Regions from separate parts of the Lactiplantibacillus brownii genome, predicted to be linked through region 1. Evidence: a T-box and tRNA genes for the amino acid it is inferred to sense, from the RefSeq annotation. Region 1 holds a T-box; the other holds one or more tRNA genes.
What was found. The T-box of region 1 lies ahead of RA086_RS09205 (valine--tRNA ligase). A T-box ahead of a tRNA ligase gene usually reads a tRNA of that ligase, here a tRNA-Val.
Positions count from the first base shown of each region.

Region 2: it encodes a tRNA-Val, which carries the amino acid that the T-box ahead of RA086_RS09205 (valine--tRNA ligase) is inferred to sense. The anticodon was not compared.

Region 1 covers NZ_JAVCWF010000001.1:1,934,169-1,950,345, reverse strand. Annotated here, with positions in the region: gene rpsD (30S ribosomal protein S4) at 1-552, opposite strand, end outside; gene RA086_RS09230 (GAF domain-containing protein) at 753-1,214, opposite strand; gene ezrA (septation ring formation regulator EzrA) at 1,386-3,095, shown strand; gene RA086_RS09220 (cysteine desulfurase family protein) at 3,384-4,538, shown strand; gene thiI (tRNA uracil 4-sulfurtransferase ThiI) at 4,556-5,773, shown strand; gene tpx (thiol peroxidase) at 6,080-6,574, shown strand; T-box leader at 6,613-6,968, shown strand; gene RA086_RS09205 (valine--tRNA ligase) at 7,022-9,691, shown strand; gene RA086_RS09200 (bifunctional folylpolyglutamate synthase/dihydrofolate synthase) at 10,452-11,771, shown strand; gene RA086_RS09195 (JAB domain-containing protein) at 11,811-12,452, shown strand; gene RA086_RS09190 (rod shape-determining protein) at 12,670-13,674, shown strand; gene mreC (rod shape-determining protein MreC) at 13,745-14,590, shown strand; gene mreD (rod shape-determining protein MreD) at 14,603-15,118, shown strand; gene RA086_RS09175 (septum site-determining protein MinC) at 15,140-15,808, shown strand; gene minD (septum site-determining protein MinD) at 15,808-16,177, shown strand, end outside.
Region 2 covers NZ_JAVCWF010000001.1:1,802,518-1,818,694, reverse strand. Annotated here, with positions in the region: gene RA086_RS08580 (CvfD/Ygs/GSP13 family RNA-binding post-transcriptional regulator) at 66-470, shown strand; gene RA086_RS08575 (hypothetical protein) at 467-847, shown strand; rRNA gene RA086_RS08570 (16S ribosomal RNA) at 1,220-2,785, shown strand; rRNA gene RA086_RS08565 (23S ribosomal RNA) at 2,991-5,911, shown strand; rRNA gene rrf (5S ribosomal RNA) at 5,984-6,100, shown strand; tRNA gene RA086_RS08555 (tRNA-Val) at 6,107-6,179, shown strand; tRNA gene RA086_RS08550 (tRNA-Lys) at 6,183-6,255, shown strand; rRNA gene rrf (5S ribosomal RNA) at 6,302-6,418, shown strand; tRNA gene RA086_RS08540 (tRNA-Val) at 6,424-6,496, shown strand; tRNA gene RA086_RS08535 (tRNA-Lys) at 6,499-6,571, shown strand; tRNA gene RA086_RS08530 (tRNA-Thr) at 6,670-6,742, shown strand; tRNA gene RA086_RS08525 (tRNA-Gly) at 6,759-6,830, shown strand; tRNA gene RA086_RS08520 (tRNA-Leu) at 6,846-6,931, shown strand; tRNA gene RA086_RS08515 (tRNA-Arg) at 6,942-7,015, shown strand; tRNA gene RA086_RS08510 (tRNA-Pro) at 7,021-7,094, shown strand; tRNA gene RA086_RS08505 (tRNA-Met) at 7,123-7,196, shown strand; tRNA gene RA086_RS08500 (tRNA-Ile) at 7,213-7,286, shown strand; tRNA gene RA086_RS08495 (tRNA-Ser) at 7,332-7,421, shown strand; tRNA gene RA086_RS08490 (tRNA-Met) at 7,428-7,501, shown strand; tRNA gene RA086_RS08485 (tRNA-Asp) at 7,505-7,579, shown strand; tRNA gene RA086_RS08480 (tRNA-Phe) at 7,612-7,684, shown strand; tRNA gene RA086_RS08475 (tRNA-Gly) at 7,693-7,763, shown strand; tRNA gene RA086_RS08470 (tRNA-Ile) at 7,769-7,842, shown strand; tRNA gene RA086_RS08465 (tRNA-Ser) at 7,845-7,932, shown strand; tRNA gene RA086_RS08460 (tRNA-Glu) at 7,954-8,026, shown strand; tRNA gene RA086_RS08455 (tRNA-Met) at 8,036-8,109, shown strand; tRNA gene RA086_RS08450 (tRNA-Asp) at 8,113-8,187, shown strand; gene RA086_RS08445 (antibiotic biosynthesis monooxygenase) at 8,733-9,233, opposite strand; gene RA086_RS08440 (MBL fold metallo-hydrolase) at 9,364-10,107, shown strand; gene spxA (transcriptional regulator SpxA) at 10,398-10,796, shown strand; gene RA086_RS08430 (adaptor protein MecA) at 10,935-11,666, shown strand; gene RA086_RS08425 (competence protein CoiA) at 11,760-12,845, shown strand; gene pepF (oligoendopeptidase F) at 12,919-14,727, shown strand; gene RA086_RS08415 (IS1182 family transposase) at 14,755-16,177, opposite strand, start outside.

The DNA of each region.
Region 1 (16,177 bases):
TTCACGTTCTGGTAAACGAGTTAATGAACCTTCAAGTTTGTCAGCATCGAATTGAACGAAGTTAGGACGTGAAACCACGGCTTCAACAGCGCCAGTGATAACCGTTAACTTTTTAGACTTTTCACGTACTGAGACAACTTGGCCAACACTAACTTCGTATGAAGGAATGTCAACACGTTTGCCATCAACAGTGATGTGGCCATGGTTTACCAATTGACGAGCTTGACGACGAGTCGTTGCCAAACCTAAACGGTAGACCATGTTGTCTAAACGACGTTCGAGTAAGATCATGAAGTTAACACCATGCTTACCTTCGCGGATTTTACCAGCTTTGATAAATAAGTTGGCGAATTGACGTTCAGTTAAACCGTACATCATCCGTAACTTTTGCTTTTCGCGTAATTGCGTACCGTATTCAGAAAGCTTTGAATGACGACCTTGACCATGATCACCAGGAGCATAAGGACGACGAGCTAATTCTTTACCAGTACCTGAAAGAGACATTCCCAAACGACGGGAGATCTTCCAACTTGGACCTGTATAACGAGACATATGTTGTATCCTCCAATAATTTTAGTTGGAGTAAAATAATCCGATGTGAGTTCGATATTCGTTCAGATTGGACTGCAGGTTTCACCATTGCAGCCGCAGGTTACTAACTGACCAAAAATTTGGCACCAATCTGTTGACGAGCTTACCCACTCACTGCTGCATTATTTTACACAAAGAGTAGCATAGCATGCTGACCTTACTTAGTCAATGTGTTGTACGAGAATCTTCGCAAATTCGGCCAACTCGAGTTCATTTTCAGTGGTAAAACGGTCGAGGGAAGGGGAATCAATATCCATGACGCCAATTTGATGTCCATTTTTAGTTAACGGCACGACGATTTCAGAGTTGCTGGCACTATCGCAAGCGATGTGTCCGGGAAAATCATGGACATTTGCCACGCGATGGATCTGTTGATCCTTAAAAGCCGTCCCAACAACACCGGCGCCAACTTTGATATGCATGCAAGCGACCTTACCTTGAAATGGTCCCAAATCGAGGCTATCGGTCGCGGAATCGTATAAATAAAACCCAGCCCAATTGAGGTCTGTGTATGTATCATTAATTAATGCACTGGCGTTGGCTAGATTAGCCACCAAATTGGTTTCGTTATAAAGTAAGGCGTCTAATTGTTGGTTCATGAGTGAAGTTTGTGTCTCTGACATGAAAATCCTCCTATAAGTTATTAATTTCATACTGATTGATAATTGCGGGTATGCTATAATTTAGGTTAGATTTTAATTGGAAATTAAGCAAAAAGCAAGGTTGCGGTTCGGCAGGGTGAATCCGCAACCAAACCATTAGCCATTAATTTAATTTAAGTAAGGGGTATTCATATGCAAGTAGCAATCGGTATTGTGGTTGTCGCGCTTGTGATTTACGCTGCGATCAAAGGCTTTCAACTGTACATAGATAAACAAGTTCGACAGTTAACGACGCGGCAGCAAGCGTTAGTTGAACAGACTCAGGCGACTGACTTTGAAAAAATCGAAGGTCTTGGATTGACCGGCGGATCATTGGCGAAACTAGAAACATTGCAACATGATGGACAGGCTTTGCGTGAAGAACGCTTGCCAGCCATTAGTGAGCGCCTCACACAAATTACCGCCGCCGCCCACAGTATTAAATTTATGGACGCTAACCAAAATATTAAAAAAGTCACCGCCTCATTGACCGTGATTGAAACGAAAATTGGGTCAATAAACGAAGGCTTACAAGCATTAGATGATGCCGATCAAGCTCACCGCAAAGCCGTTGCGAGTTTGGAAAAGAAATATCAGGATCTACGGAAAACTTTGTTATCGCAAAACTTTTCCTTTGGACCAAGCATTGACCGGTTGGAAGACCGGCTGGCGAACTTAGAAAGTGACTTTGACAAATTTTCTCAATTGGCGAAGGCTGGCGATCACGATGCTGCCGAACAAGTCTTGGACCAATTGCGGCACGATACGAGTGCTTTAGAAATGGATATCGACCGTATTCCACCGATTTACAAGGACTTAGTGAGTGGTTTTCCGGATCAATTAAAGGAACTTGAAACGGGTTATCGGCAATTGATCGATCAACATTTTCACTTTGAAGTGGCTAAAATCGAACCTGAAATTCAAGCCTTGACCAAAGCAATTGCCGACAACACCAAGTTGTTAGGGGCGTTAAAGGTCTCGGATGCTGAAGCTGGTAACCATGCCATTGAAAAGCGAATCGATCATTTGTATGACGTCATGCAAGTTGAGATTGATGCTAAAGCAGTTGTTGATCAAAAACAAGACGAAATCAGCCAGTTTTTAACGCATGCGACGAACCAAAATCAACGTTTACAAGTTGAGTTAGATCGATTAGCACAGAGCTATACGTTGAACGATCATGAAGTTGAACGGACACGTGAACTTGGCGAACAGCTGAAAAATATTCAGGATGTTTATCAGGCGGACACGACTGCACTGACGACGCATCAAGCCATCTTTAGTCAAATCGCTAACCACTATGCAGAACAAGATAAACAATTAAAAGGTATCGAAGAAGAACAAGTCACGATTAATGATGGTGTTGCCGGCCTAGCTGCAGAAGAGTCTAAGGCACATGACACGTTGCAACGATTTGATTTTGAAATCCATGCCATCAAGCGGCAAGTGGAGAACTTAAACTTGCCTGGCTTGCCAAAAGATTACTTGGATTATTTCATGGTTGTGACTAAGGAAATTGAACGTTTAGATCATGATATCAATAAGTTAGTGATTAATATGGATGATATCACGAAGCAACTGATCGTCATTCAGTCCGATATGGCAACACTTAAAGAAAAAACCAATGATTTAATTGATTCGGCCGTCTTGTCAGAACAGCTGTTGCAATACGCGAACCGTTACAAGACGAATCATGAAGACGTGCAGGCTGCCAGTGTGGAAGCCCAGCGACTATTTAATGAAGAACATGACTACGCACATAGCTTGGAAGTGATTGCGACGGCCATTGATAAGATCGATGCCGGTGCATACAAGCGGATTGAAGATAGTTATTACGCGCAAAAGCAAACAGAACCTGAATAGCTGACCACTGAAAGTTTGGGAATTCCCAAACTTTTTTGTTCGCCTATTTTGGGTGTTGTGAAACAAAAAGGCTTGTTTCATAGTGGTTATTTGGTATAATTGCAAAGAATTCTTATCGAAAGTAAGTGCTTAGGCGTTGTTCTAGTCATAGTTAGTTCAATTGATAATCGGTTGTCTCTGTTGGCTACCACGTTCCGGCAGTAATCTAGCCAACTCGAGTGGCAAGTTAACACTTATGACAGCTCCAATGTTTCCAGCACGACTTTTAGGGAAAGTGAAGGCTTTAGAATGATTTATTTTGACAATAGTGCGACAACTAAAGTTGCACCATCAGTACTTGAGACCTACACAAAAGTCTCACAACAAGTTTGGGGCAACCCATCTAGTTTGCATAATTTTGGTGAGACGGCGTTCCATTTATTGGAACAATCACGCCAACAAATTGCGGATTTAATTGGTGCGAAACCTAATGAAATCTTTTTTACTTCTGGCGGTACGGAAGGCGACAATTGGGTCGTCAAAGGGACAGCCATGGAAAAACGGACATTTGGGAAACATCTGATTACAACGGCTGTTGAACATCCAGCTATTCATAATTCAATGGAACAACTCAAAGAGCTCGGCTTTGACGTGACTTACTTACCCGTTGATAAAGAAGGCCGGATTTCAATCGCTGATTTGAAAGCCGCGATTCGGCCAGACACCATTTTGGTTTCGGTCATGGCGGTCAACAATGAAATTGGCACGATTCAACCATTGACAGAAGTGGCCGAGGTATTGAAGGCTTATCCGAAAATTCACTTCCACATTGATGCTGTTCAAGGGATCGGTAAGGGCATCCAAGACATGATCATGAATGATCGGGTGGATTTTGTGACCTTCTCCGGGCACAAATTCCATGCGCCACGCGGTATTGGCTTCATTTACGCGCGCCAAGGTCGAAAATTAGCCCCATTAATGACCGGTGGTGGTCAAGAAAACAACTGGCGTTCTGGGACTGAAAACTTACCAGCAATCGCTGGTATGGCGAAAGCCTTACGATTGTTATTGACTGATGAGACTGAAAAGGTCGCTCGTGAACGCGCAATCAAGCAACGCGTTTATGATCACATTAAAACTTTTCCAAAAGTCACGATTTTTAGTCAGCCGACGACTGGTTTTGCGCCACATATCTTGTGTTTTACGATCAATGGGGTTCGTGGTGAGACCATCGTCCATGCGTTTGAAGATCAGGGCATTTATCTCTCAACGACGAGTGCTTGTTCTTCCAAGAAGCATCTGGCTTCCAGCACATTAATGGCGATGCATACCCCTGAAGCAGTCGCCACGAGTGCCATTCGAATTAGTTTGGATGAACACAACACTTTGGCCGAAGCTGACGAGTTTAATCAAGTTTTTGATAAGTTATATAAACGATTTTCTAAAATAAATGCTGACGCTTAACTGAAAGGAAATAATTCATGCAATACACTGAAATAATGGTGCGTTACGGCGAACTCTCAACTAAGGGTAAAAACAAACGTAATTTTATCGATAGTTTAGGGCGTAACGTCCGCAAAGCGCTGCACGATTTTCCGGAACTCAAAGTTCATGCGGATCGTGACCGGATGCACATCGCCTTAAACGGTGAAGATGCCACCAAGGTCATGGGACGGCTAAAATTGGTTTTCGGAATTCAAAACTTCTCACCAAGTATCCGGGTGCCACAGGATATGGCCGCAGTTTATCAGACGGCGATTGAAATGGTTCAAGCACAATTTGAACCGGGGATGACGTTTAAAGTAAATACGCGTCGTTCTGATCATACTTTTGAATACGATACGAATGCCATCAATGATATGTTAGGTGGTCAGATTTTGGACCACGTTGACGGCATCCAAGTTAAAATGAAGCAACCAGATATTGTGATCCGTGTCGAAGTTCGTCCAAACGGGATTTTCTTATCATCCGAGACAATCCAAGGCGCTGGCGGATTACCCGTTGGTACCGCTGGTAAAGGGATGTTGATGTTATCTGGTGGGATTGACTCGCCCGTTGCGGGTTATCTTGGCATGAAGCGTGGCGTTGACATGGAAATGGTTCATTTCTTCAGTCCGCCATATACTAGTGAACAGGCCCTCGCCAAGGCGAAACAATTAGCCTCGACTTTAGCGAGCTATTCTGGAAGTGTTAAATTCATTCAGATTCCTTTCACCGAGATTCAAGAAGAAATCAAAGAAAAGGTGCCAGAAGGCTATTTGATGACGGTACAACGCCGTTTGATGATGCGCTTGATGGATGCTGTGACCCGCCAACGTCATGGTAAAGCCATTTTTAACGGTGAATCTTTAGGACAAGTTGCGTCACAAACGATGGATAGTATGATTGCCATTAATGACGTCACTGCTTTGCCAGTTTTACGGCCGGTGATCTCAATGGATAAAACCGAGATTATCAAGATTGCTGAAGAGATTGACACCTACAACTTGTCAATCATGCCATTCGAAGATTGTTGTACAATTTTCGCGCCGCCAGCACCTAAAACACATCCAAAACTCGATCGTTCTCGTGCTTACGAAGAACGAATCGACGTGGAAGGATTAATGCAACGTGCCATGGACGGGATTAAGATTACTGAAATCAAGCCCGGCGAGAATTATATGAACACTCAAGAAGAAGTCTTTGCAGAACTATTGTAAGCGACCAGCATGCGATTAAGCACCAAACTAAACAAGTTGCGTGTTGAAAAATGACTATCGCTCAATCAAACTCGTGTTAGCACATTCGCTGACACGAGTTTTTTTTACAACGTATTTTAAAATCATGCTCAGCGCTCAAATCGCTGGCGGCAAAAGCAGACGGTTAATCAGTATCCAGTTGTTTTGATAAATCGAGGCGATTCTAAAGTTATTATTTGCGACTGGCGGGAGTTTGCGGTACATTTGAAGCATACTAGTTAAACTAGTAAACGTTAGCTTAATCAAGTTATTGAAGGGGTGTTTGCTGTGCAAGTATTATTTCATGATCAGCCGTTAGATTTAGTCGGTGAACCGTTGACGGATGGCGACCAATTGCCGAAGTTCAAAGTGTTCACGACCCATGATAAGAAACTCAAGACCAAAGATATTTTAGGCAAGCCCGCGTTGATTAGTGTGATGCCCGATATTGATACTCGGGTTTGCTCAATTCAAACGAAAAAGTTCAATCAACAAGCCGACCAATATCCACATATTCAATTTTTGGCGGTTTCTAACAATTCGATTGCGGATCAGGCTGGCTGGTGTGCCAAGGAAGGCGTCAAAAATTTGACGGTCGTTTCCGATGAAGAACTTTCCTTTGGCTATGCCACTAACTTATACTTGCCAAACAATGGGACGTTAGCTCGGGCCATTTATGTCGTTGATGCTGCCGGTAAAGTGGTTTACCACGAAATCGTGCCTGAAATGACGCATGAACCAAACTACGTGGCCGCTTTAGATGCGTTGAAGCAATTTGAATAAGCATTGACGCCGGATTATAAATTGATTACAATAGGAACATTCAAGCGATGAGCAAGAGAGTAGTTTTGAGTGACATCTGCAGAAAGAAAACGGGGCTGTAAGTTTTCGTTGTCAGTTTGAATGAAAGTAGCTTGCGAGCTGTTGGCCTGAAATAGTAGTAGGGTCGACCGGACGGATACACCGTTCGTTAACAATAATGTTTAAGTGTGAAGAGTAGCGCGGCGAAGCTAAATTGCCGAAACGCGCTATTAGCGACAGCAACCTGTGCTTGCTACGCTAGTCACAACATGCCAAAAACGCATGCTGTGATTAGCTGGGCAATGCTCGGTGGCTGAGCGTCGCTAATAACGCTCTTTAAATTTAGGTGGTACCGCGAAGTCTATTCGTCCTAATTAATTTAGGATGGGTGGACTTTTTTCGTGCCAAAAATAGAAAGGACGTACCGATATGTCAGAAGATTTAACCACTGATATGCCCACAAAGTATGATCCGACCGCCGTTGAAAAGGGTCGGTATCAAACTTGGTTGGACGAAGATCTATTCAAGCCTTCGGGCAATAAAAAAGCTAAGCCTTATTCAATCGTTTTGCCCCCGCCAAATGTCACAGGTAAGTTGCATTTAGGCCATGCTTGGGATACGACACTACAAGATATCATCATTCGTCAAAAACGGATGCAAGGCTTTGATACGCTCTGGTTACCAGGGATGGATCATGCCGGTATCGCAACCCAAGCCAAGGTTGAAGCTAAGCTTCGTGAACAAGGCATCAGTCGTTACGATTTAGGTCGTGAAAAATTCATCCAACAAGTTTGGGATTGGAAAGACGAATATGCGTCAATCATCAAACAACAATGGGCCAAAATGGGCTTGTCTTTAGATTATTCACGTGAACGATTTACGATGGATAAAGGGTTGTCTGATGCAGTTAAGAAAGTCTTTGTCACGCTTTATAAAAAAGGCTTAATTTATCGTGGCGAATACATCATCAACTGGGACCCACAAGCGCGGACGGCTTTATCCGATATTGAAGTTATCCATAAAGATGATAAGGGTGCCTTTTACCACGTCAAATATCCATTCGCTGACAAAAATTATACGTTCAATGGCAAGCATTATATTGAAATTGCCACGACCCGTCCTGAAACGATGATGGGTGATACGGCGGTTGCCGTTAATCCTAGCGATGATCGTTATAAGGAACTCGTTGGCAAAGAAGTTATCCTGCCATTGGCTGAACGAAAGATTCCGATTATCGCGGATGCTTACGTTGATCCTGAATTTGGGACTGGGATGGTTAAAATTACGCCAGCCCATGACCCTAATGACTTCAAAGTTGGTAACCGTCATGACTTGAAACGCATCAACACAATGAATGAAGATGCTTCAATGAATGCCAATGCTGGTAAATATGAAGGCTTAGATCGTTTTGCTGCACGTAAAGCCATGGTTAAGGATTTACAAGACCAAGACTTGATGATCAAGATTGATCCAATCGTGCATAGTGTTGGGCATTCTGAACGGACTGGGGTCCAAGTTGAAGCACGCTTGTCGACGCAATGGTTCGTTAAGATGCAACCGCTAGCGGAACAAGCCTTGAAGAACCAAAAAGGCGACGATAAAGTCAATTTCGTACCAGAACGTTTTGAAGAAACCTTCAATCAATGGATGGAAAATGTTCATGACTGGGTCATCTCACGTCAACTTTGGTGGGGTCATCAAATTCCAGCTTGGTACAATAAAAAGACTGGGGAAACCTATGTTGATGTTGAGCCACCTAAGGATATTGAAAACTGGGAACAAGATCCAGATGTTTTAGATACTTGGTTCTCAAGTGCCTTATGGCCATTTTCAACAATGGGTTGGCCAGATGAAGATGCCCCTGACTTTAAGCGATACTTCCCAACCAATACGTTAGTCACCGGTTACGATATTATCTTCTTCTGGGTTTCACGGATGATGTTCCAAAGCCTTGAATTTACTGGTCGTCGCCCATTTAAGAACGTCTTGTTGCATGGCTTAATTCGTGATGAACAAGGTCGTAAGATGAGCAAGTCCTTAGGTAACGGGATTGACCCAATGGATGTTATCAAGAAATACGGTGCCGATGCCTTACGTTGGTTCTTGTCAAATGGGTCCACAGCGGGTCAAGATGTCCGTTTCAGTTATACAAAAATGGACGCCGCTTGGAACTTTATCAATAAGATTTGGAATGCCAGTCGTTATGTCATCATGAACTTGGGTGATATGGACAAGCCAACTTTACCGGCACAAGCTGACTGGACACTAGCTGACAAATGGATTTTGAGCCGTTTGAATGCGACGGTTAAACAAGTGACTGATTGCTTTGAAAAATTTGATTTTGGTGAAGCTGGTCGGGCCTTGTATAACTTTATCTGGAATGATTTTTGTGACTGGTACATTGAAATGAGTAAAGCCGTTTTAACCGGTGACGATGCTCAAGCTAAAGCCAATACGCAAAATGTTTTGGCCTACGTTTTGGATCAAACCTTACGTTTACTTCATCCAATCATGCCATTTGTCACTGAAAAAATCTGGTTATCGATGCCACATGTTGGTAAATCATTAGTTGTGGCCGACTATCCAGTGGCACACGCTGAATTTGATAATCAGGCTGCCGAAAGTGATATGGCGTCCTTGATTGAATTGATCACGGCGGTTCGGAGTATTCGGGCTGAGGCCAACGCAAAGATGTCATCTGCGGTTGATTTGTTGATCAAGACGGATAGCACCCGGTTGCAGACGGTCTTCAAGACTAACGAAGATTATATTGACCGGTTTGCACATCCTAAGACGTTAACGATTGGCGCGGATGTGGAAGCACCAAAATTAGCCATGACACAAGTGATCAGTGATGCCGAACTTTATATTCCGCTAGCTGAATTGGTTGATTTGAATGAAGAAATTAAAAAGCTTGAAAAGGAACAAGCCACCTTTGAAAGTGAAGTCACGCGTGCCACTAAGAAATTAGGCAACGAACGCTTTGTTGCGAATGCGCCTGAAGCGGTTGTGGCTAGTGAAAAAGAAAAGCTCGCTGATAATGAAAATAAACTTGCTGCCACAAAGCAACGTTTGATCGATATTAAAGCGCAAGCTTAATTCAACAAGAAAGTCTATCGAACCTCAGTTGGTTTGGTAGACTTTTTTGTCGTTGACGCTGAAAAAGGTTAAACTATTAACGTGTGATAAAAGACGGCATAGTTGGCAGCGGTCGCAACATTTTATCGCACGTTTTGACTATCAATGGCTCTTGATTGAAACGACTTAAAATTAAGTTCGTACACTAGGTTAAAAACGAATACAGTTTGGTTTGATGAATTTAAAAAGTTTAACGGTGTAAGTGCTAAGTGCGGTGTCGCGTTCAGAATTATGAGTGTCCGCTTGATTTGCCGCTCCGGTTGGTCTGGATTGATGCTGGAACGTGGTGGCCACGTTCGTGAGCCAAAGTACGGTCTCACAAGCCGGGCTTTTTCTAAGCTGGAAAAGCCCACCAGCAAAGAAAAATTTCACCACTGAGCATCATCCAGCCCGCCCTGCGCTAATAAGTGATTCTGATTTTAATCGGGTTTTTGTTAGGTCCTGACTTTATTATTGCCTAGGTTACAATCACTATTTAACGTCGGAGTGGACTTGCACGTTTGCCGTGTCGAGACACTTAGCTGGGCGGTTTTACCCAGGTTAGTGTTTGGCCGACTTTTAAGACGTGAACTTCGGCTTGAAAACGCCCTGCAGACCGCTTTTTGGCTGCAGGTCTGCCTCACAGCGAACGTGCAGGTCCACGGAGACGGACAATTAATGACTTATTATAAATAAATTACGATAGTTATAACGCACTAAGTTTGAAAGAGGAGCGATTCATTTGATTGAGAATTATGCACAGGCCTTGGCGTTTATCCATGGCCGCACAAAATTTAAAAAGCTACCAACGCTGGACCGGATGCGGCGATTCTTGCAAGAACTCGGTGATCCCCAGCTTAAAATCAACGGGATTCACGTTGCTGGTACGAACGGTAAAGGATCAACCGTTGCAAATTTACGGGAATTATTCATGGCTGATGGTTTGACGGTTGGGACGTTTACGTCGCCGTTCATCACGCGTTTTAATGAGCGGATTAGTGTCGATGGTGAACCAATTAGTGATGCTGATTTGGTCACGTTGGTCCAACAGGTTCAGCCAGTTGTAGCTAAATTGGATGCGGAATTGCCGACGGGTGGCCCGACTGAATTTGAAATTATTACTGCGATGATGTTTTTGTATTTTGCGACCCAACCGATCGATATTGCGATTATTGAAGTTGGCTTAGGCGGTCTGTATGATTCGACCAATGTGTTCACGCCAAAGGTGAGTGCGATCACGACGATTGGCTACGATCATATGCAGATTTTAGGGGACACACTAACGGCCATTGCGACGCAAAAAGCGGGGATTATTAAACCCAAGGTGCCTGTTGTCGTTGGAAAATTACCCGCAGCGGCCCAGGCGGTCATGGTGGCAACCGCTGAAAAGCAGGGTGCGAGCTTACAGACATTGGGAGTTGAGTTTAAGACCAAGCTTTTACCGCCACAAGGTTGGCAAGAACGGTTTAACTACGATGGTGAGCAGGAGCACTTCAAAGAGCTAACGACACCATTGTTAGGCGACTACCAGGTGGATAATGCTGCGGTCGCATTGGCCGCCTATTTAACCTATCACCGCCAGTTGCAACTACCGGTCAATGCGCGTGATGTGCGGCAAGCTTTGGCAAATACCACTTGGCCGGGTCGTTTGGAACGGTTGAACCAGGAGCCTTTGATTTTGATTGATGGGGCGCACAATGAGCCAGCAGTGACCGAGCTTGCAGCGACGATTAAGGAACGCTTTAGCCAGCAAACGATTTATTTGATCTTTGCGGTGTTGGCTGACAAGCAGCATGCGCAAATGATTCAAACGCTGGCTAAGTTGCCGAATGTTCGCTTATTGTTGACGCAATTTGCTGGCCCGAACCCTAAGCGCCAAGCGACGGACCCGCATGAGTTGGCGGCCGAATTACCAGCACACTACGATGCCCCCATTTTTAAGGATTGGCAGTCAGCGTTAGTGGCCGCCACCAGTGAGATGTCGAGTGAAGATGTGCTATTGATGACGGGCTCACTTTACTTCATTTCGGATGTGCGGGCTTATTTTAAAACGCGAGCGTGACCCAAATGCGGAACTACCTATTAGATAGGGGGCTTTCGCATGAGTTTATTAACTGGTCGCACGGACGATCATGGCACACAGATTCATCATTTGATTCAGCGCTACTTCCGGGACTTCTTAGATCCAAGTGCCGCCGCGGCCGCTACTTTGGCTTTCGAGGGCGCTTATCCTGCCGCTGAGGTGACGGCTTGGTCGCGGCAGCCTAACAGTGATCCACTCTGGAATAGTTTGCTCACGGCATTACGTTGTGGGCGACTGTTGCAGGCCCAACCACGGATTGTTTTAGGGCAAGTTTATGGCAGTCAGCAAATTGGTGAACAATTGCTACATGATTTTGCTGGACTCGCTCAGGAGCAGTTATTACTGATCTGTTTGGATACAAAGAATCAGATTCTGAAACGCCAAATCGTTTTTCAGGGCACTTTGAATGCTTGTCCGGTCCATCCGCGTGAAATTTTTCAGGCGGCCTTACTAACTAATACGGCTCGGGTAGTGATTGCTCATAATCATCCGAGTGGGGATTGTGAGCCGTCAGGTAAAGATACCGAATTTACTGAACGCCTGTCCGCTGGTGGCAAGCTGTTAGGCTTGCCACTCCTAGATAGTTTCGTGGTTGGCGCCACGGATTATTTTAGTTTCGCGGAGCAAGGATTGTTAAATTGTAATACGGATTCAGAATAGAATGTGTTAAAATAACGGGGTTAGGGCGAGTGTTTTGTTCGCTTTAGTCGCGTTTTTTTGTTAAATTTTATCTAAGTTCAATAATGGGACTGTATTTTTTAATAGATTACGGTATGCTAGGTTTCAGGCAGTATTTTTAATGCTGAGCTATTATGCTATAATACTTACTATTATGACTAATAAAAATTAAATTGTAATTGATGAAGGGATGAATGTAGTGTTCGGATTTGGGACAAAGAATATCGGGATCGATCTCGGTACTGCCAATACGATTGTGTATGTTGACGGCAAGGGAATCGTACTGCGGGAACCATCTGTAGTTGCGAAGAACACGAAGACTGGTGAAATCGTATCCGTTGGCTCAGACGCCCGCGAAATGATTGGGAGAACGCCTGCAAGTATTGTGGCTATTCGACCAATGAAAGACGGGGTCATTGCGGATTACGATACCACTGTGGCGATGATGAAATACTTTATTCAAAAGACATTAGGCCGTTCAAACGGCAAGCCTTACGTCATGGTCTGTGTGCCATCAGGTGTTACCGAAGTTGAAAAACGAGCAGTGATCGATGCAACCCGAGTTGCTGGTGCGCGTGATGCTTATGTCATTGAAGAACCATTTGCTGCGGCGATCGGTGCTGGCTTGCCAGTCATGGATCCAACCGGTAGTATGGTGGTCGATATCGGTGGCGGGACGACCGACGTGGCCACGATTTCCTTAGGTGGGATCGTGTCCAGTCGTTCAATTCGGATGGCGGGCGACAAGATCGATGATTCAATCATCTATCATGTCCGTCAAAAATTTAACTTGCTGATTGGTGAACGTACGGCTGAACAGTTGAAGATGGATGTCGGCTCAGCCTCGATGAAAGCAGCTGAAGACATTGAGAGTTCAACAATTCGTGGTCGGGATCTCTTGACTGGGCTACCAAAGACGGTTGAAATCTCAGCAACGGATGTTTCAGAAGCCATTCAAGAAATCGTTTCCGAAATTGTTTCGGCAATCAAGGAAACCCTTGAAGAAACGTCACCGGAAATTGCCTCTGACGTCATCGATCATGGGATTGTTTTGACCGGTGGTGGCGCATTATTAAAGAATCTTTCCGAAGTGATTGCTGACGAAACCAAGGTGCCAGTCTTCATTGCGAACGAACCACTTGATTGTGTAGCGGTCGGGACCGGTGAATCACTTAAAAGCATTGATGTTATGAAAAAGCGATAACAGGTGAGCGGGAAGATGACTTCCCGCTTATTTATTGTTAAATCTTTGAATTTTCGACCGGGGGTTCATTATGCAAAAGTTTTTTTCTAACCGTAAATTGGTCATTGCGATTATTATCCTAATAATCAGTTTCGGTCTGATGAGCGTTTCTGTCGCCATTCGGGACCGTAAATCGACACCACCATTAGTCCAACAATTTGGTAACGATGTGGCGGGTGCGGTCAATCGGGTCATTGCTTGGCCAGTAAACGGGCTCCAAAGTGCGACAAATTCAGTTTCTGACTTGCTGAACACTTATCAAGAAAACCAAAAGTTAAAGAAGCAAGTTGATCAGTTAGCGCAAGCCAAGGTCAATGCACAAACCGCAACTGCTGAAAACAAGCAATTGCGTAAAGAATTGAAATTGAACGAGTCCTTAACCGATTACACGGCGGTTTCAGCCAATGTGTTGACGCGGACACCGTCTTCTTGGATGAACCAATTGGTGATTTCAAAAGGGGCAACTGCGGGTGTTAAGAAGAATATGCCAGTGATGTCACAAGCGGGATTGATTGGTCGTATTGTTGAAGTTAACCAGACCAATTCGAAAGTTGAATTAATTTCTAACACGAGTTCATCTTCAAATAAGTTTGCCATTCAGATTACGAACTCGGCTGGTAAAACGGTCAATGGGATCGTCACTGGTTTTGACACGAGCAATAACTATATTCAAATGGGTTCTGTGACTTCGTCAGTTAAGATCAAAAAGGGCGATAAAGTCGTTACCAGTGGTTTAGGTGGATTAACACCTAAAGGCCTCTATGTGGGGACGGTTGCCAAAATTAAACAAGATGATTATGGGCTGGCTTCTGAAGTTGAAATCAAACCTGCAGCTGACCTGACCGACTTAACGGTGGTTACGGTTGCTGAACAATAGGGAGGGTTAACTTTGAAATCACGTTTAAGAATTATCTTCCCAATTGGACTGTTTTTAGCGTTGTTTTTAGATGGCTCACTATCGAATGTCTTTGCGGGAAGTTTGTTTAGATATCCCTATTCGAGTGTGTTGCACTTGGTGTTATTGTGGATTATTTTTGCCGTCTTTTTAGATGACCGTGATGATTTACCAATCGTGACTTGGTCCGCGTTTGCCGGACTTGTTTTTGATTGGTATTATACGGGCGTCTTTGGCGTTTACTTAGTGGCCTTACCACTTGTGGTGTATTTATGTCGTCAAATCAAACCGTGGTTAGACTTAAACTTTCTAACGTTACTAATGGTCTATATTATTAACTTAACGATCGTAGAAGCATTTGTGTACGCATGGTACGTCATGGGCAAAGTGGTGACTAGCAATCTTGCCGACTTTGCGGTTTACACGTTAGGCCCAACGATTGCGGTCAACTTAGCAATCTTTGTGATTTTGTACTATCCGGTACGACAGTTATATCTCAGGGTCAATTAGTCGGTAGAAAGGAATTCGGACATGCAGCAAAGTGTAATTTTAAAAGCCAGTAATGATGGCTATGAATTAATCTTTCGACAAGCAGCGAGTTTCGACGCGATTATGGTTGACTTAAAGACCTTGTTGGATCGGTTACAAGTGGACAATACGACTGATAAACAGATCTCATTTGATATGGACACCGAAGGCCGACTATTGACGGCTGAGCAAAATCAAAAGGTGACCCAGCTCGTGAACCGTTACCCGCTGTTTAGCATTCATAAATTAGCAGCGGAGGTTATTTTGACGGCGGATGCGTTAGCAATGGTCGAACGAAACACGGTCCACTTAGTGAATCAAATTATTCGTAATGGCCAAGTCGTTGCCGTCACTGGCGACGTCTTGTTCTTTGGTAAGATCCATGAAGGTGGCGTTTTGCGGGCCACTGGCAGTATTTTTGTCATGGGTGAAGTGGTTGGGGCCCTTGAAGCAGGGTATCCTGATCATAACGATGCTGCAATTGTGAGTGACTTAGCAACGGTCCCACGAGTCCGTGTCGGAGAATTAATGGAATTGGTTGATAAAGATAAAATCGTGGCCGGGACGAATGTGGTTTATATTAACGATATTCAAGCCCTCGACTATGTCCCGTTAGCACAATTGAAACGGGTCCGGCCTAAATTATTTACACGGAATGGAGGACGTCTTTAATGGGAAAAGCTATTGTGGTCACCTCTGGTAAGGGTGGCGTTGGTAAAACGACCACGACCGCCAATCTTGGCACGGCTTTGGCCTTAATGGGCAAAAAAGTTTGCCTGGTTGATTTGGATATCGGACTACGAAATTTGGATGTTATTTTAGGCTTGGATAATCGGATTTTATATGACATCGTGGATGTCGTTGAAAATCGTGCTCAAATTCGCCAAGCTTTAGTCAAAGACAAGCGCTTTGATGATTTGTTGTTCTTACTACCTGCTGCTCAAAACGCAGATAAGGATTCCTTAAATCCGGAACAAGTTAAAGCCGTCGTTGAAGAATTGAAGCCCGACTTTGATTACATTTTATTGGATTGTCCTGCCG
Region 2 (16,177 bases), 130 kb from region 1:
CAGGTTATAATATTTGAAATTAGTGATTTATATCGAGACAGCGAAAATTAAGAAAGGGTGAGTTGATGAGTAATTATCGAATTGGCATGCAAGTACATGGTCACGTGACTGGCATTCAACCATATGGTGCTTTTGTCACTTTGGATGCCGATCATCAGGGATTGATTCATATCTCCGAATGTCACGAAGGCTATGTGAAGAGTATCAGTGATTATTTGAAAGTTGGTCAAGCCGTTGATGTCGTTATTTTAGACATTGACGAGTACACTGGAAAAATCAGCTTATCACTACGCTGTGTCGAAAGCCGACCACAGCATACGACTAGTGATCTAGAGATCTATAAAACTTTTCGACATAAACATTTTTGGACGAATCGGCATGTCCATGCTGGCTTTGATCCGATTGCTAAGAATTTGGACGGTTGGATCGATGATTCATTGAATCGTTTAAAGGAAGAGGCACATTCATGACTAAACGGGTTGCAGGAACGATTATTAATCCAGAAGATGCAGGAACGAGTTTCTTGGTCAAACAAGTTGAGGGTCAATTTAAGTTTTACAATTTTCCAGTCTTAGCCAATCAAACGCCACTGTCGTCGATTTTATGGAAACTGCGTCATGAGGTTGGCATCGATGTCGATCAACTGCGGCTATATGATTCAGTTGTTGCTCAGAGTGGTCAAGAAAACATTTCACTATTTGTTTTTAATCACTTAAAGATTGATGCAACGATTCGTGAGGCCTGCCGTCAGCAAGGCTTAGTCTTTGTACCAGCGCGTAAACTACATGGCTTATTTGAGAGTGTAAAGGTCAATACGATCCCATCATTTGAAAATTTATCGAAATAAATTCAAATAAAGGGTTGACCTGCATACTAATTCTTGATAATATATATCTTGTCGCTGCGAGAGATAGTTGTCAAACAGCTTCCCGACGACGTTTCAACCGCATAAGTCAAAATGATTTTAATTGTATAAATATTCAGCTTCTTAAAAAAAGTTGTTGACACTTAAAAGATGTGATGATATTATGTAATAGTTGCGTTGAGGTAATCAACCAACAAATTAGACCTTTGAAAACTGAACAAAGTTTCGACAAATCAAATGTGTAGGGTCTAGCAATCCTTGTGATTGTTAGCAAAACATTTGCGAAGTCAATTCGTGAAAACAATTAATAAATTTGAACCAACTTTTTAAATGAGCTTTTTTAGAACTCATCATTAATTTGAGAGTTTGATCCTGGCTCAGGACGAACGCTGGCGGCGTGCCTAATACATGCAAGTCGAACGAACTCTGGTAATGATTGGTACTTGTATCATGATTTACATTTGAGTGAGTGGCGAACTGGTGAGTAACACGTGGGAAACCTGCCCAGAAGTGGGGGATAACACCTGGAAACAGATGCTAATACCGCATAACAACTCGGACCGCATGGTCTGAGTTTGAAAGATGGCTTCGGCTATCACTTTTGGATGGTCCCGCGGCGTATTAGCTAGATGGTGGGGTAACGGCTCACCATGGCAATGATACGTAGCCGACCTGAGAGGGTAATCGGCCACATTGGGACTGAGACACGGCCCAAACTCCTACGGGAGGCAGCAGTAGGGAATCTTCCACAATGGACGAAAGTCTGATGGAGCAACGCCGCGTGAGTGAAGAAGGGTTTCGGCTCGTAAAACTCTGTTGTTAAAGAAGAACATATCTGAGAGTAACTGTTCAGGTATTGACGGTATTTAACCAGAAAGCCACGGCTAACTACGTGCCAGCAGCCGCGGTAATACGTAGGTGGCAAGCGTTGTCCGGATTTATTGGGCGTAAAGCGAGCGCAGGCGGTTTTTTAAGTCTGATGTGAAAGCCTTCGGCTTAACCGAAGAAGTGCATCGGAAACTGGGAAACTTGAGTGCAGAAGAGGACAGTGGAACTCCATGTGTAGCGGTGAAATGCGTAGATATATGGAAGAACACCAGTGGCGAAGGCGGCTGTCTGGTCTGTAACTGACGCTGAGGCTCGAAAGTATGGGTAGCAAACAGGATTAGATACCCTGGTAGTCCATACCGTAAACGATGAATGCTAAGTGTTGGAGGGTTTCCGCCCTTCAGTGCTGCAGCTAACGCATTAAGCATTCCGCCTGGGGAGTACGGCCGCAAGGCTGAAACTCAAAGGAATTGACGGGGGCCCGCACAAGCGGTGGAGCATGTGGTTTAATTCGAAGCTACGCGAAGAACCTTACCAGGTCTTGACATACTATGCAAATCTAAGAGATTAGACGTTCCCTTCGGGGACATGGATACAGGTGGTGCATGGTTGTCGTCAGCTCGTGTCGTGAGATGTTGGGTTAAGTCCCGCAACGAGCGCAACCCTTATTATCAGTTGCCAGCATTAAGTTGGGCACTCTGGTGAGACTGCCGGTGACAAACCGGAGGAAGGTGGGGATGACGTCAAATCATCATGCCCCTTATGACCTGGGCTACACACGTGCTACAATGGATGGTACAACGAGTTGCGAACTCGCGAGAGTAAGCTAATCTCTTAAAGCCATTCTCAGTTCGGATTGTAGGCTGCAACTCGCCTACATGAAGTCGGAATCGCTAGTAATCGCGGATCAGCATGCCGCGGTGAATACGTTCCCGGGCCTTGTACACACCGCCCGTCACACCATGAGAGTTTGTAACACCCAAAGTCGGTGGGGTAACCTTCGGGAGCCAACCGCCTAAGGTGGGACAGATGATTAGGGTGAAGTCGTAACAAGGTAGCCGTAGGAGAACCTGCGGCTGGATCACCTCCTTTCTAAGGAATATTACGGAAACCTTACACATGATTGTTGAAACTTTGTTTAGTTTTGAGAGGTCTAACTCTCAAACTTGTTCTTTGAAAACTAGATAATATCAAATATATTTTTTCATAATGAAACCGAGAACACCGCGTTTTTTGAGTTTTTTAAAAGAAGTTTAATCGCTAAACTCAATTAATCGTATTTTCCTTTGGAAAATAAGGTTAAGTTAACAAGGGCGCATGGTGAATGCCTTGGCACTAGGAGCCGATGAAGGACGGGACTAACACCGATATGCTTCGGGGAGCTGTACGTAAGCTATGATCCGGAGATTTCCGAATGGGGCAACCCAGCAGTTTTAATCAACTGTTACCGCTAGATGAATTCATAATCTAGTCGGAGGTAAACGCTGTGAACTGAAACATCTCATTAGCAGCAGGAAAATAAAGAAATTTCGATTCCCTAAGTAGCGGCGAGCGAACGGGGAACAGCCCAAACCAGAGAGCTTGCTCTTTGGGGTTGTAGGACTGAACATTTGAGTTACCAAAAAGTTTGATAGTCGAAGGATTTGGGAAAATCCGCCATAGATGGTGATAGCCCAGTAGATTAAATCAAGCTTTCTCAGTTCAGTATCCTGAGTACGGCGGAACACGTGAAATTCCGTCGGAATCTGGGAGGACCATCTCCCAAGGCTAAATACTACCTAGTGACCGATAGTGAACCAGTACCGTGAGGGAAAGGTGAAAAGCACCCCGGAAGGGGAGTGAAATAGTTCCTGAAACCATGTGCCTACAATAAGTCAGAGCGCGTTAATGCGTGATGGCGTGCCTTTTGTAGAATGAACCGGCGAGTTACGATCCCGTGCAAGGTTAAGACTGAAAAGTCGGAGCCGTAGCGAAAGCGAGTCTGAAATGGGCGTTTTTAGTACGAGGTTGTAGACCCGAAACCAGGTGACCTATCCATGTCCAGGTTGAAGGTGCGGTAAAACGCACTGGAGGACCGAACCCGTGTAAGTTGAAAATTGCTGGGATGAGGTGTGGATAGCGGTGAAATTCCAAACGAACTTGGAGATAGCTGGTTCTCTCCGAAATAGCTTTAGGGCTAGCCTCGGATTAAGGATCATGGAGGTAGAGCACTATTTGGACTAGGGGCCCGTCTTGGGTTACTGAATTCAGATAAACTCCGAATGCCATTGATTCATATCCGGGAGTCAGACGATGAGTGATAAGATCCACCGTCGAAAGGGGAACAGCCCAGATCACCAGTTAAGGTCCCTAAATGTATACTAAGTGGAAAAGGATGTGGAGTTGCATAGACAACTAGGATGTTGGCTCAGAAGCAGCCACCATTTAAAGAGTGCGTAATAGCTCACTAGTCGAGTGATCCTGCGCCGAAAATGTACCGGGGCTAAGTATACTACCGAAACTGTGGATGTGACCATTAGGTCACGTGATAGGAGAGCGTTCTAAGGGCGGTGAAGCAAGACTGTAAGGACTTGTGGAGCGCTTAGAAGTGAGAATGCCGGTATGAGTAGCGAAAGATGGGTGAGAATCCCATCCACCGAATGACTAAGGTTTCCTGGGGAAGGCTCGTCCTCCCAGGGTTAGTCGGGACCTAAGTCGAGGCCGAGAGGCGTAGACGATGGATAACAGGTTGATATTCCTGTACTAGTTAAATGCGTTTGAACGATGGAGGGACGCAGTAGGCTAAGATGTGCATTCTGTTGGATTAGAATGTCCAAACAACAAGTCTTGTGAAGAGTCAAATGCTTTTCACTTTAAGGACAAGTTGCGATGGGGAGCGAAATTTAGTAGCGAAGCGTCTGATGTCACACTGCCGAGAAAAGCTTCTAGTGAGTATTTAACTACCCGTACCGCAAACCAACACAGGTAGTCGAGGAGAGAATCCTAAGGTGAGCGAGTGAACTCTCGTTAAGGAACTCGGCAAAATGACCCCGTAACTTCGGGAGAAGGGGTGCTGATCGAAAGATCAGCCGCAGTGAATAGGCCCAGGCGACTGTTTATCAAAAACACAGGTCTCTGCAAAATCGTAAGATGACGTATAGGGGCTGACGCCTGCCCGGTGCTGGAAGGTTAAAAGGATGGGTTAGCTTCGGCGAAGCTCAGAATTGAAGCCCCAGTAAACGGCGGCCGTAACTATAACGGTCCTAAGGTAGCGAAATTCCTTGTCGGGTAAGTTCCGACCCGCACGAAAGGCGTAACGATCTGGGCACTGTCTCAACGAGAGACTCGGTGAAATTATATTGTCCGTGAAGATGCGGACTACCCGCGACAGGACGGAAAGACCCCATGGAGCTTTACTGTAGCTTGATATTGAGTGTTTGTACAGCTTGTACAGGATAGGTAGGAGCCATAGAAACCGGAACGCTAGTTTCGGTGGAGGCGTTGGTGGGATACTACCCTCGCTGTATGACCACTCTAACCCGCGCCACTAATCGTGGCGGGAGACAGTGTCAGGTGGGCAGTTTGACTGGGGCGGTCGCCTCCTAAAAAGTAACGGAGGCGCCCAAAGGTTCCCTCAGAATGGTTGGAAATCATTCGCAGAGTGTAAAGGCACAAGGGAGCTTGACTGCGAGACAGACAGGTCGAGCAGGGACGAAAGTCGGGCTTAGTGATCCGGTGGTACCGTATGGAAGGGCCATCGCTCAACGGATAAAAGCTACCCTGGGGATAACAGGCTTATCTCCCCCAAGAGTCCACATCGACGGGGAGGTTTGGCACCTCGATGTCGGCTCATCGCATCCTGGGGCTGTAGTCGGTCCCAAGGGTTGGGCTGTTCGCCCATTAAAGCGGTACGCGAGCTGGGTTCAGAACGTCGTGAGACAGTTCGGTCCCTATCCGTCGCGGGCGTAGGAAATTTGAGAGGAGCTGTCCTTAGTACGAGAGGACCGGGATGGACATACCTCTGGTGTACCAGTTGTGCCGCCAGGCGCATCGCTGGGTAGCTACGTATGGATCTGATAAACGCTGAAAGCATCTAAGTGTGAAACAGACCTCGAGATGAGATTTCCCATTCCTATATGGAAGTAAGACCCCTGAAAGATGATCAGGTAGATAGGTTAGAAGTGGCAGCACGGTGACGTGTGAAGCGGACTAATACTAATCGGTCGAGGACTTAACCAAGCAATTGGTGTTCAGGTTCATAGGAGAAATTATTTGATATTAGCTAGTTTTGAGGGCACAAGTTCTCAATAGTGTGGCGACGATGGCAAGAAGGATACACCTGTTCCCATGTCGAACACAGAAGTTAAGCTTCTTAGCGCCGAGAGTAGTTGGGGGATCGCTCCCTGCGAGGGTAGGACGTTGCCATGCGATTTTGGAGGATTAGCTCAGTTGGGAGAGCGTCTGCCTTACAAGCAGAGGGTCACAGGTTCGAGCCCTGTATCCTCCATTTGAGCCGTTAGCTCAGTTGGTAGAGCATCTGACTTTTAATCAGAGGGTCGACAGTTCGAACCTGTCACGGCTCATTTAACCGCGAGGTTAAATGTTACATTTGAATATTAGTTCCAATAGTGTGGTAGCGATAGCGGAAAGGATACACCTGTTTCCATATCGAACACAGAAGTTAAGCTTTTTAGCGCCGAGAGTAGTTAGGGGATCGCTCCTTGCGAGGGTAGGACGTTGCCATGCATCATGGAGGATTAGCTCAGTTGGGAGAGCGTCTGCCTTACAAGCAGAGGGTCACAGGTTCGAGCCCTGTATCCTCCATTGAGCCGTTAGCTCAGTTGGTAGAGCATCTGACTTTTAATCAGAGGGTCGACAGTTCGAGCCTGTCACGGCTCATTATCACGGTTCGTTTCATGATAAAGTTTTACAAGTTTTTGTTGATTTATATATCTTGGCATGATATGATATTATAGTTGTGTTAATCATCAACTTATGCCGACTTAGCTCAGTTGGCAGAGCATCTGTCTTGTAAACAGGGGGTCGGAGGTTCGAATCCTCTAGTCGGCATTAACTGAATAATTATGCGGAAGTAGTTCAGTGGTAGAACATCACCTTGCCATGGTGGGGGTCGCGAGTTCGAATCTCGTCTTCCGCTTTTACCAAAAGTGTTGCCGGGGTGGCGGAATTGGCAGACGCACAGGACTTAAAATCCTGCGGTTAGTGATAACCGTACCGGTTCGATCCCGGTCCTCGGCACTTTTATGAAGCACCCATAGCGCAATTGGATAGAGTGTCTGACTACGAATCAGAAGGTTGTAGGTTCGACTCCTACTGGGTGCATATAACGGGAAGTAGCTCAGCTTGGTAGAGCACCTGGTTTGGGACCAGGGGGTCGCAGGTTCGAATCCTGTCTTCCCGATTAGATAATCTTTGATTATTTAACAGATCGCGGTGTAGCTCAGCTGGCTAGAGCGTCCGGTTCATACCCGGGAGGTCGAGGGTTCGATTCCCCCTGCCGCGATAGGAATAAAGAGCTCGGACCTTTAGCTCAGTTGGTTAGAGCAAACGGCTCATAACCGTTCGGTCGTAGGTTCGAGTCCTACAAGGTCCATCTACTAATTATAGTGGACAAGTTCCTAGTTATACTTTTTTAAATGGAGGATTACCCAAGTCTGGCTGAAGGGAACGGTCTTGAAAACCGTCAGGTGGGTCAAACCACGCGAGAGTTCGAATCTCTCATCCTCCTTATTATCGCGGGATGGAGCAGTCTGGTAGCTCGTCGGGCTCATAACCCGAAGGTCGCAGGTTCAAACCCTGCTCCCGCAATTTGGTCCGTTGGTCTAGTTGGTTTAGGACGCCTGCCTGTCACGCAGGAGATCACGAGTTCGAGTCTCGTACGGACCGTTACACTAATTAAATATTTTATGGCTAAAAATGGCTCGGTAGCTCAGTCGGTAGAGCAATGGATTGAAGCTCCATGTGTCGGCAGTTCGATTCTGTCCCGCGCCATAAGTGTTGCGGGTATAGTTTAGTGGTAAAACGACAGCCTTCCAAGCTGTAGTCGCGAGTCCGATTCTCGTTACCCGCTTTTATGGGCCTATAGCTCAGTTGGTGAGAGCGCACGCCTGATAAGCGTGAGGTCGATGGTTCGAGTCCATTTAGGCCCATTGGAGAAGTACTCAAGTGGCTGAAGAGGTGCCCCTGCTAAGGGTATAGATCGCGCAAGCGGTGCGAGGGTTCGAATCCCTCCTTCTCCGTTAGTTTCATTTTATAAATATGACCCCTTGGTCAAGTGGTTTAAGACACTGCCCTTTCACGGCAGTAACATGGGTTCGAATCCCGTAGGGGTCATTACATTATCGCGGGATGGAGCAGTCTGGTAGCTCGTCGGGCTCATAACCCGAAGGTCGCAGGTTCAAACCCTGCTCCCGCAATTTGGTCCGTTGGTCTAGTTGGTTTAGGACGCCTGCCTGTCACGCAGGAGATCACGAGTTCGAGTCTCGTACGGACCGTCTTATAAAGAAGATTATCTTAATTGATAATCTTCTTTTTTTCGAAAAAAGCATTAATTCAAGAGTAGTTAGTGTATCGCAGTGTTCACGGCGGATCACGGCTCAAGTGGGGTCATCCGCTTTTACAGTTATGGTCGCTGAACGAGGCGCTTTTTCAGCCAAGAAATGAGCATACAGGCACTTAGGCTTAGCAGTAAGCTACGATGAACGAACCGATCCGTGCCATGTTAACGTTAAATAGTGGTTGCAATTAATGGGGTTCTAAAATATCGGTTGTTGGTAATCAAGATAAAACGGCCATTGATAAACTTAGCCTTGATAAAAGCTGATTGATAGGATAGGGCAGCCACTTAGACCGCGAAAAAGGACCTATCTCGACTTGCGAGTGTAAGTCCAGTTTGGAAAAAGACCAGTGTGTGTTTACAGCGTTCGATCACCAAGTATTAGGACCGTTTCAGATCAATCTGGCTGCAATTTGTAGATCGGCTTACCATAGGCCATAAAAAAACACTCGAGTCAGAAATCGACTTGAGTGTCACTGACTGTTAAGACTTGAGTGAACGAACAAAAGCATAACGGCTTTCGTGGTAATCGAAGTCTGGGGTCAAATATTTAGCAAATGGTTTAAAGGATTCACTTCGTAACCAAACTGCGTATTCAGAATCACTGTGCCAATTCGTTACGATAACAAAGGCAGCGTCATTTTTGGCTTCTCGTAAGATCCAGAAGTGTTTGAGCCCATTTGGTTTCTCAAAATCCGCACGAAATGCTGTGAATTTTGAATTAAAAACTTTTTGTTCTTCAATAGGTAAGTCCATAAAGATGAAACTAGTCATACCGTGCCAGTCTTCATTACCTTTTGATAATAAGACGTCATATGAAACTGGACTTGAAAAAACCGTTTTTTCACCAGATAGGTCGAGTAACATGTATCGATCTTCAGTGGCGTTGGCTTGCATTAATAGTAAATCACGATCAGCGTGCTTTTGCTGGATCATGGTTAGAATTTTACGCGTCCCAAATGTTGCTGAAATCTTTCCACTCATCAAATATCACTCCTTAATTATTACACTTATTATTATACGTGTTTTCGAAAATAATTGAAAACAAGTTAGGTTAACGGTTTCAATTTTTCTTTCAGCTACGTTAAAATAGACTCAGAAGGGAATGATAACGATGAAGTTAACCGTATTAGGTTATTACGGTGGTTATCCTTATGATGGCGTTGGTACTAGCTCGTACTTAGTCACATCAGGTAACTATCAGTTATTATTGGATTGTGGTTCGGGCGCATTAAATGCCCTAGAAGAAATTTTAGATCCGTTACAGTTGGACGCGGTCTTATTGACCCATTATCATCACGACCACACCGCTGACGTTGGCGTTTTACAGTATTATTGGCAATTACGCCAGGGTGACCGTAAAACGCCAATCCTGCCAATCTATGGCCACACAGAAGACCCACTTAATTTTGGTGCCCTGACTTGGGCTGGTGCAACGGAAGGGCGTGCTTATCACCCTGATGTCGTAAATAAAATTGGGCCATTTGACGTGACATTTTTACGGACCAAGCATCCGGTACCGGCATTTGCCGTCAAGCTGGTTGAACGGGCGACTGGCGAACAGCTGACCTTTTCCGCTGACACTGCGTTTATCCCGTCACTGGCTAAATTTGCGACTGGGTCACAGTTACTGATGACTGATACAAACTTTGGTGCTGATAAGACGGGCAAAATTTGGCATATGACTTCGGCACAATCAGGTTTGATTGCGAAGGAAGCGCATGCTAAAAAGTTATTATTAACGCATTTACCTCAAGATGTTGATTTTGAACAATTGCGCAAAGAAGCTCAAGCAACTGCTGGTGAGGGTGTTCAAGTCGTCGTTGCTCAGAAATATTTACAGTTAAAATTAGGTTAGTTTTTAAAACCAAGTCGATCCTGGACTTGGTTTTTTTAATGGGAAAATCGTCTTAATATTTATTATTTTGATAAGCTGTAACTAAATTGTGCGCCAGACAATTAATGACATAATTCCTTTTGTAAACGGAATATCGATAAATAATAATACATTTAATCGAAATGTGTTCAAAAAGTTATTGACATGCATTTGATTATTTTTATAAAAACTATTCACAAAAATTAATAAAACGGGTATAATATTATTTGTGATAAAGAATTGTTGTTGGCAACGCAAAAGGAGGAGACTCAATGGTTACCTTATATACTTCACCAAGTTGTACCTCATGCCGGAAAGCCAAAGTTTGGTTACAGACGCATGAAATTGATTTTACGGAACGGAATCTTTTTGCGGAACCGCTCTCGATTGCCGAAATCAAAGGTATTTTACAGATGACTGAAGATGGCACTGAGGAGATTATTTCGACGCGTTCCAAGGCTTTCCAGCGGTTACAGTTGGATATTGATGATCTGTCTTTGAATCAACTTTATGAGCTGATCAGTCAGGATCCGAGTCTCTTGCGACGGCCTATCTTATTAGATGAAAAACGGTTACAGGTCGGTTACAATGAAGATGAGATTCGGCGTTTCTTACCACGAAAAATTCGGACGTTGGAACTTCAACGGGCACAAGCAATTGCAAATAGTTGAAAATGAATCGATTGGTGCGTTAGGATTCTAACGAGCCAATTTTTTTATTTCAGATAGATTACTTTACAATGCGCTGAAATAAGTTAGAATTGTGATAGTGATTATGGCCCTTGACACTTAGAAAGGGGTGGATCTGTAATGGAGATGGAACGAATCAATGATGATACGATTCGAGTTCTAATCGGCAACGATGATCTCAATGAACGCGGTATTCGCGTACTAGATTTACTAGGGAATCATAAGCAAATTGAAAGTTTCTTTTATAGTATTTTAGAGGAAGTTGATGTTGATCATCAATTCCAAGATAACGATGCCGTGACTTTCCAAGTTCTACCAAATCGGAACGGTTTAGAGTTATTTATTAGTAAGAATAGTGAGAACTTGCAGGACACGATTTCGAAGGCGACCCAGTCGCCCAACCAATCCAGTGACCACGATATGCAAGATGACGTTTCAGATTATCTGAAACGTAAATTAATGCAAACCGATACGGATAGCACTGATCAACCACAGGGTGTAAAACATAATCAGACTAAAGATACGAATGATTTAGATCCTTATATTGATGACCCTGAGACACCAACCAAAGAATTTGTACTAGCATTCGACAGCTTTGAAGATGTGATTTCATTAGCACAAATTTTTCGGCCAGATGGCTTAGCTTCTAACTTATTCAAATATCGGGATAAGTATTATTTAGAATTAGTTTTCTTTGTTGATCAGTCCTCTACCGGCGTCATTAAAGATGATGTCGCAGTGGCTTTAGAGTATGGTGACCAGACTAAGGTGACAGCGGATGTTTTACTTGAACATGGTGAAAAGATCATGTCTAACGCGGCCTTAGAGACGGTTCGACATTATTTCAAATAATGAACATTTGAGAGTCAAGCAATTTTGCTTGGCTTTTTTTTGTGGTTACAACCAGCCTTTTACGTAGTTGAGTGCTAAAGGGGATGGTGAGATATGTTGATGGCTGAAAATCAGTCCGCACAATTGATTGCTGCAACCGCGGCTGATCGAAAAAGTGTGTATCGTTGTCCTGGTTGTCAGGCGCCCGTGCGGCTAAAAAGGGGGACCGTGATGAGTGCGCATTTTGCACACAAAGCTAATCAAGCTTGTGAGACCTTTTCAGAAGGTGAGACTGCCGAACATATATTAGGCAAGCAGCAATTAGCTGCGTGGTTTGCTGCGGCTGGCTACACGGTGCAGCTAGAGGCGCGATTACCAGCGATTCATCAACGACCGGATGTGTTGGTGCAACTCGGAAATCATCAGCCGCTGGCCTTAGAGTTTCAGTGCTCACCGATCGCCGTGGAAAAGTTGACGCAACGGACGAAAGGCTATCGTGAGCATGGGTATCGTGTGCTATGGCTACTCGGTTCGCCATATCAACATCAATTAAGGGCTAACGCCAAGGCATTGAAGTTTCTACAACATCATCATGCTTGGGGCTGCTTTCTAATTTATTGGTGTACGAACGCAAATGGGGGCCAATTATTGTTAAATTTGACCGTTGTCGATGGTGAACGGTTGAACTACCAGCGGCAACGATGGGCGGCTAAACAAGTTTCGGTGCCCGAATTATTGACTTATCAGCCCAATTTTCCACCACCAATTCGTGTTCCCGTACAATTTGAGCACTATCAACATCGGTTGATTCTGGGACGTTTACAACGGCAACCAGCGATGGTCACGTTACAAACTTATTGTTATCGGCATGGCGGGACTTTAGCGCAATTACCACTTTGGGTCTTTATGATGGCGCCTAAAGTGCCGATTCTAAAAACCACCTATTTAGCTTGGTATCTCCATATTTTTGTGACTTTACGCCAAGGTCCGGCAACGCGAACACCTGCCCAGCTACTGGCTATAATTTGGCGAACTTTAACACCATGTTTGGCCCAGCGGCCTTGCTTGCTGGCATCAGACGAGCTCCAGGCACAATTAATTGCAGCTGTAGTTACCGAGTTGGCCGCCGCAAAAGTGATCCGGCGTGTTGCGGGAGTTTGGCAGCTTCAGGCGGGGCAGTTGGCTTGGTCAAAACATTGAGCGAACCTGTTGATCAGGTTTAATAAAATTATGTGTTACGCTAGTCTATATCAATTTAATTGGAGGGACCTGTATGGGTGCAACAAAACAACTACCAACTCGAGCGGCGGTACCAGTTCAATTAACCTGGGATCTGACCCCAATCTATGCCACGACGGCTGCTTATGAGGCGGATGTCAATAAAATAAAGGCCAGTTTAGCCTCGGTGGCCGCGTTAAAAACCGCTTTTACAGACTCAGCGACAACCGTGCTTGCGGGTGTGCAAGGCGTTTTAGACTTAACACGTCGTTTGGAAAAAGTGGCCGTTTACGCCAGCTTAAAGAGTGATCAGGATACGGGGAATAGCGCGAATCAGGCCTTGGATGATCAAGCTGGAAGTTTAACGGCGAAAGTTTCCGCCGCAACGGCCTGGTTGGAGCCCGCAATCTTACAATTAACATCGGCACAATTAGATCAATTCTTAGATGAAAATGTTGAGTTACGTGATTATCGTCATTTTTTGGATACGATCCGGTTACAAAAAGGCCATGTTTTATCTGAAGGTGAAGAAGCGCTATTAGCCGGTGCAAGCGATATTTTTGATGCCTCGGCGAAGACCTTTGGCGTGTTAACCAATGCTGATTTCGACTTTCCGACTGTTCATGATGATCAGGGCGAACCAGTTAAATTATCGCAGGGTGTCTACAGCGTTTTGCTGGCCTCGGTTAAGCCGGCAGTTAGACGAGAAGCTTTTAGTGCATTGTATCAAGTTTACTCACAGTTTCGGCGGACACTGGCTTCAACTTTGGCGAGTCAAGTGAAAGCGGATAATTTTGATGCTCAAGCCCATCATTATGCGGATGCACGAACGGCTGCGATGGCTACTGATCAAATTCCAACGACCGTCTACGACACTTTAGTGAACTCGGTGAACGATCACTTAGACTTATTGCATCGCTATGTTGCGTTGCGCAAGTCGATCTTAAAAGTCGATGCGTTACATATGTACGATATGTATACGCCATTGACGGGCAAACCAGAACTCACCTATACCTACGAACAAGCTCAAGCAACGGCACTTAAAGCCTTAAAAGTCTTAGGACCAGATTACGTTAAACATGTTAAGACAGCATTTGCTTCCCGCTGGATTGACGTGGTTGAAAATCAAGGCAAACGTAGCGGGGCTTATTCTTCGGGAATGTATGATACGGCGCCATATATCTTGCTTAATTGGCAGGATAATATTGATAATTTATACACGCTAGTGCATGAAATGGGGCACAGTATGCATTCTTACCAAACGACGCATCATCAGCCTTATCAATACGGGGATTATTCGATTTTTGTGGCGGAAATTGCATCGACAACGAATGAAAATTTGTTAACGGACTATTTCTTGGCAACTGAAACTGATCCTAAAATCCGAGCATATGTTTTAAATTACTATCTCGATGGTTTTAAGGGGACCGTTTACCGTCAGACCCAGTTTGCTGAGTTTGAACAATGGTTGCATACGCAGGCGGCTGCTGGGGAGTCCCTTACCGCGGATCGACTGTCAGAGCACTATCTTGCCCTAAACAAACATTATTACGGGGACAACGTGGTCAGTGATCCGCAGATTGCGGATGAGTGGGCGCGAATTCCACATTTTTATTATGATTATTATGTTTATCAGTATGCTACTGGCTTTGCAGCGGCTTCAACCTTAGCGGAACACATCACGACAAAGCAACCGGATGCGGTTAAAAAGTATCTGAGCTATTTACAAGCGGGATCGTCTGAATTTCCGATTGAAGTGATGCGCAATGCGGGCGTTGATATGACGAAAACAGCATATCTGGATGCGGCCTTTAAGGTGTTTGAACAGCGTTTAACAGAATTTGAAAGTTTGATCAAAAAATAAGGTCAAAAAAGAGTCTGGGACAAAACCCTAGAATCTAAATAAGTAAGTGGTGTCAATTGCCGGTTTGTGGCGATTGACACCACTTTTCTTTGGTTTTAGATGTGGTTGTCCAGCAATTTTAGATAGTTTCGATAGATTTTCAGCCATTAAAGCAATCCCCATCTCATTGTTGGTTGCAGTTAGACCACGTACTGAAAAACGTTTGAATTTCAAGTAAGTCTTTAAATCAGCGAAGATCGGTTCAATTTCAATCTTACGACGAACATACAATGCGTGACCAATCTTGCTAGTTAGTTGTTCTTTAGCCCTATTTTTAAAGTATAACCAATTATAATTAATACTTATTTGGCGGCGATTACCTTTCTTTGTTGTCGCAAGTTTCTCTCGTTTCGGATCTTCAAAGTATTCGACAGTACGATAAGTTTTGAATTGTTTTTTATAGCCATAATGGTCATGACGCGTACTATAATTGTGAAAAGTAAAGGTAATACCGTCTAGATCAGTGTATTTGTCATTGGCTTCATCATAATGCCAGTTAGCAACTTTACGGCGGTCTTTGTGGTAGGCTCGAGTTTGTTCTTTTTCATACATCCCATAAGGAATCAAATAGTGGACTTGGAAGTCATCGGTAAGTTTTTGATAATTAGTTTCACTGCCGTAACCAGCATCAGCGACTATCCAGTGAATAGCATTGGGTGTCTGTTTGAAGATATGGTTTACAAATGGAATTAGTGTTCGAGTATCAGTCGGTCGTTGAAATAGCTGATAATAGAGTGCAAATTGATTTTGACTGGCGACTTGCAAGTTATAGCCTGGCTTTAATTGACCATTCAGCATAGGATCTTCTTTCATACGCATAAAGGTCGCATCTAAATCAGTCTTTGAGAAACTATTACGGTCACCGAAAGTTGCTTTATCGAACTCATATCTTTGTTTACGTGGCAAATAATCACTCGTTAATTGGTGGAGAAAGTGTTTCAATTTACGGCGACGGCGTTTGAGAGCTGAGCCACCACGTTTAGGTTTTTCTTGTTTAACTCGTTTATTTAAATCGTTGATAGCTATGGTCAAAGCAGTCGTTAGTTTAACCAACTCTTTGGCAGTTAGCGCTTGTCTTTTAGGTGACAACTGTGGCACATTAACTTGATAATCAACTAATTCATGGTAAAGCCGCGCGGTTTTACCATCGAGTCTAGGTTCAGCCTTTTCAACAGCTCTACGCCAAACGAAACTATATTTATTAGCATCAGCTAAAATTTTGGTTCCATCAATAAATAGTGCGGATTCGTCAAAAAGACCGATCATTGTTAGATAATCACGAAAGGCCGTGAAGAGCCCAGTGATTAGCGGCTTAGTCTTAGGATCACTGCGAAAACGGTTGAGGGTTCGATAACTCGGAATGGCATAATGATTGCCAATAAACCATCGCATCACAAGGTTTTCATTAGCC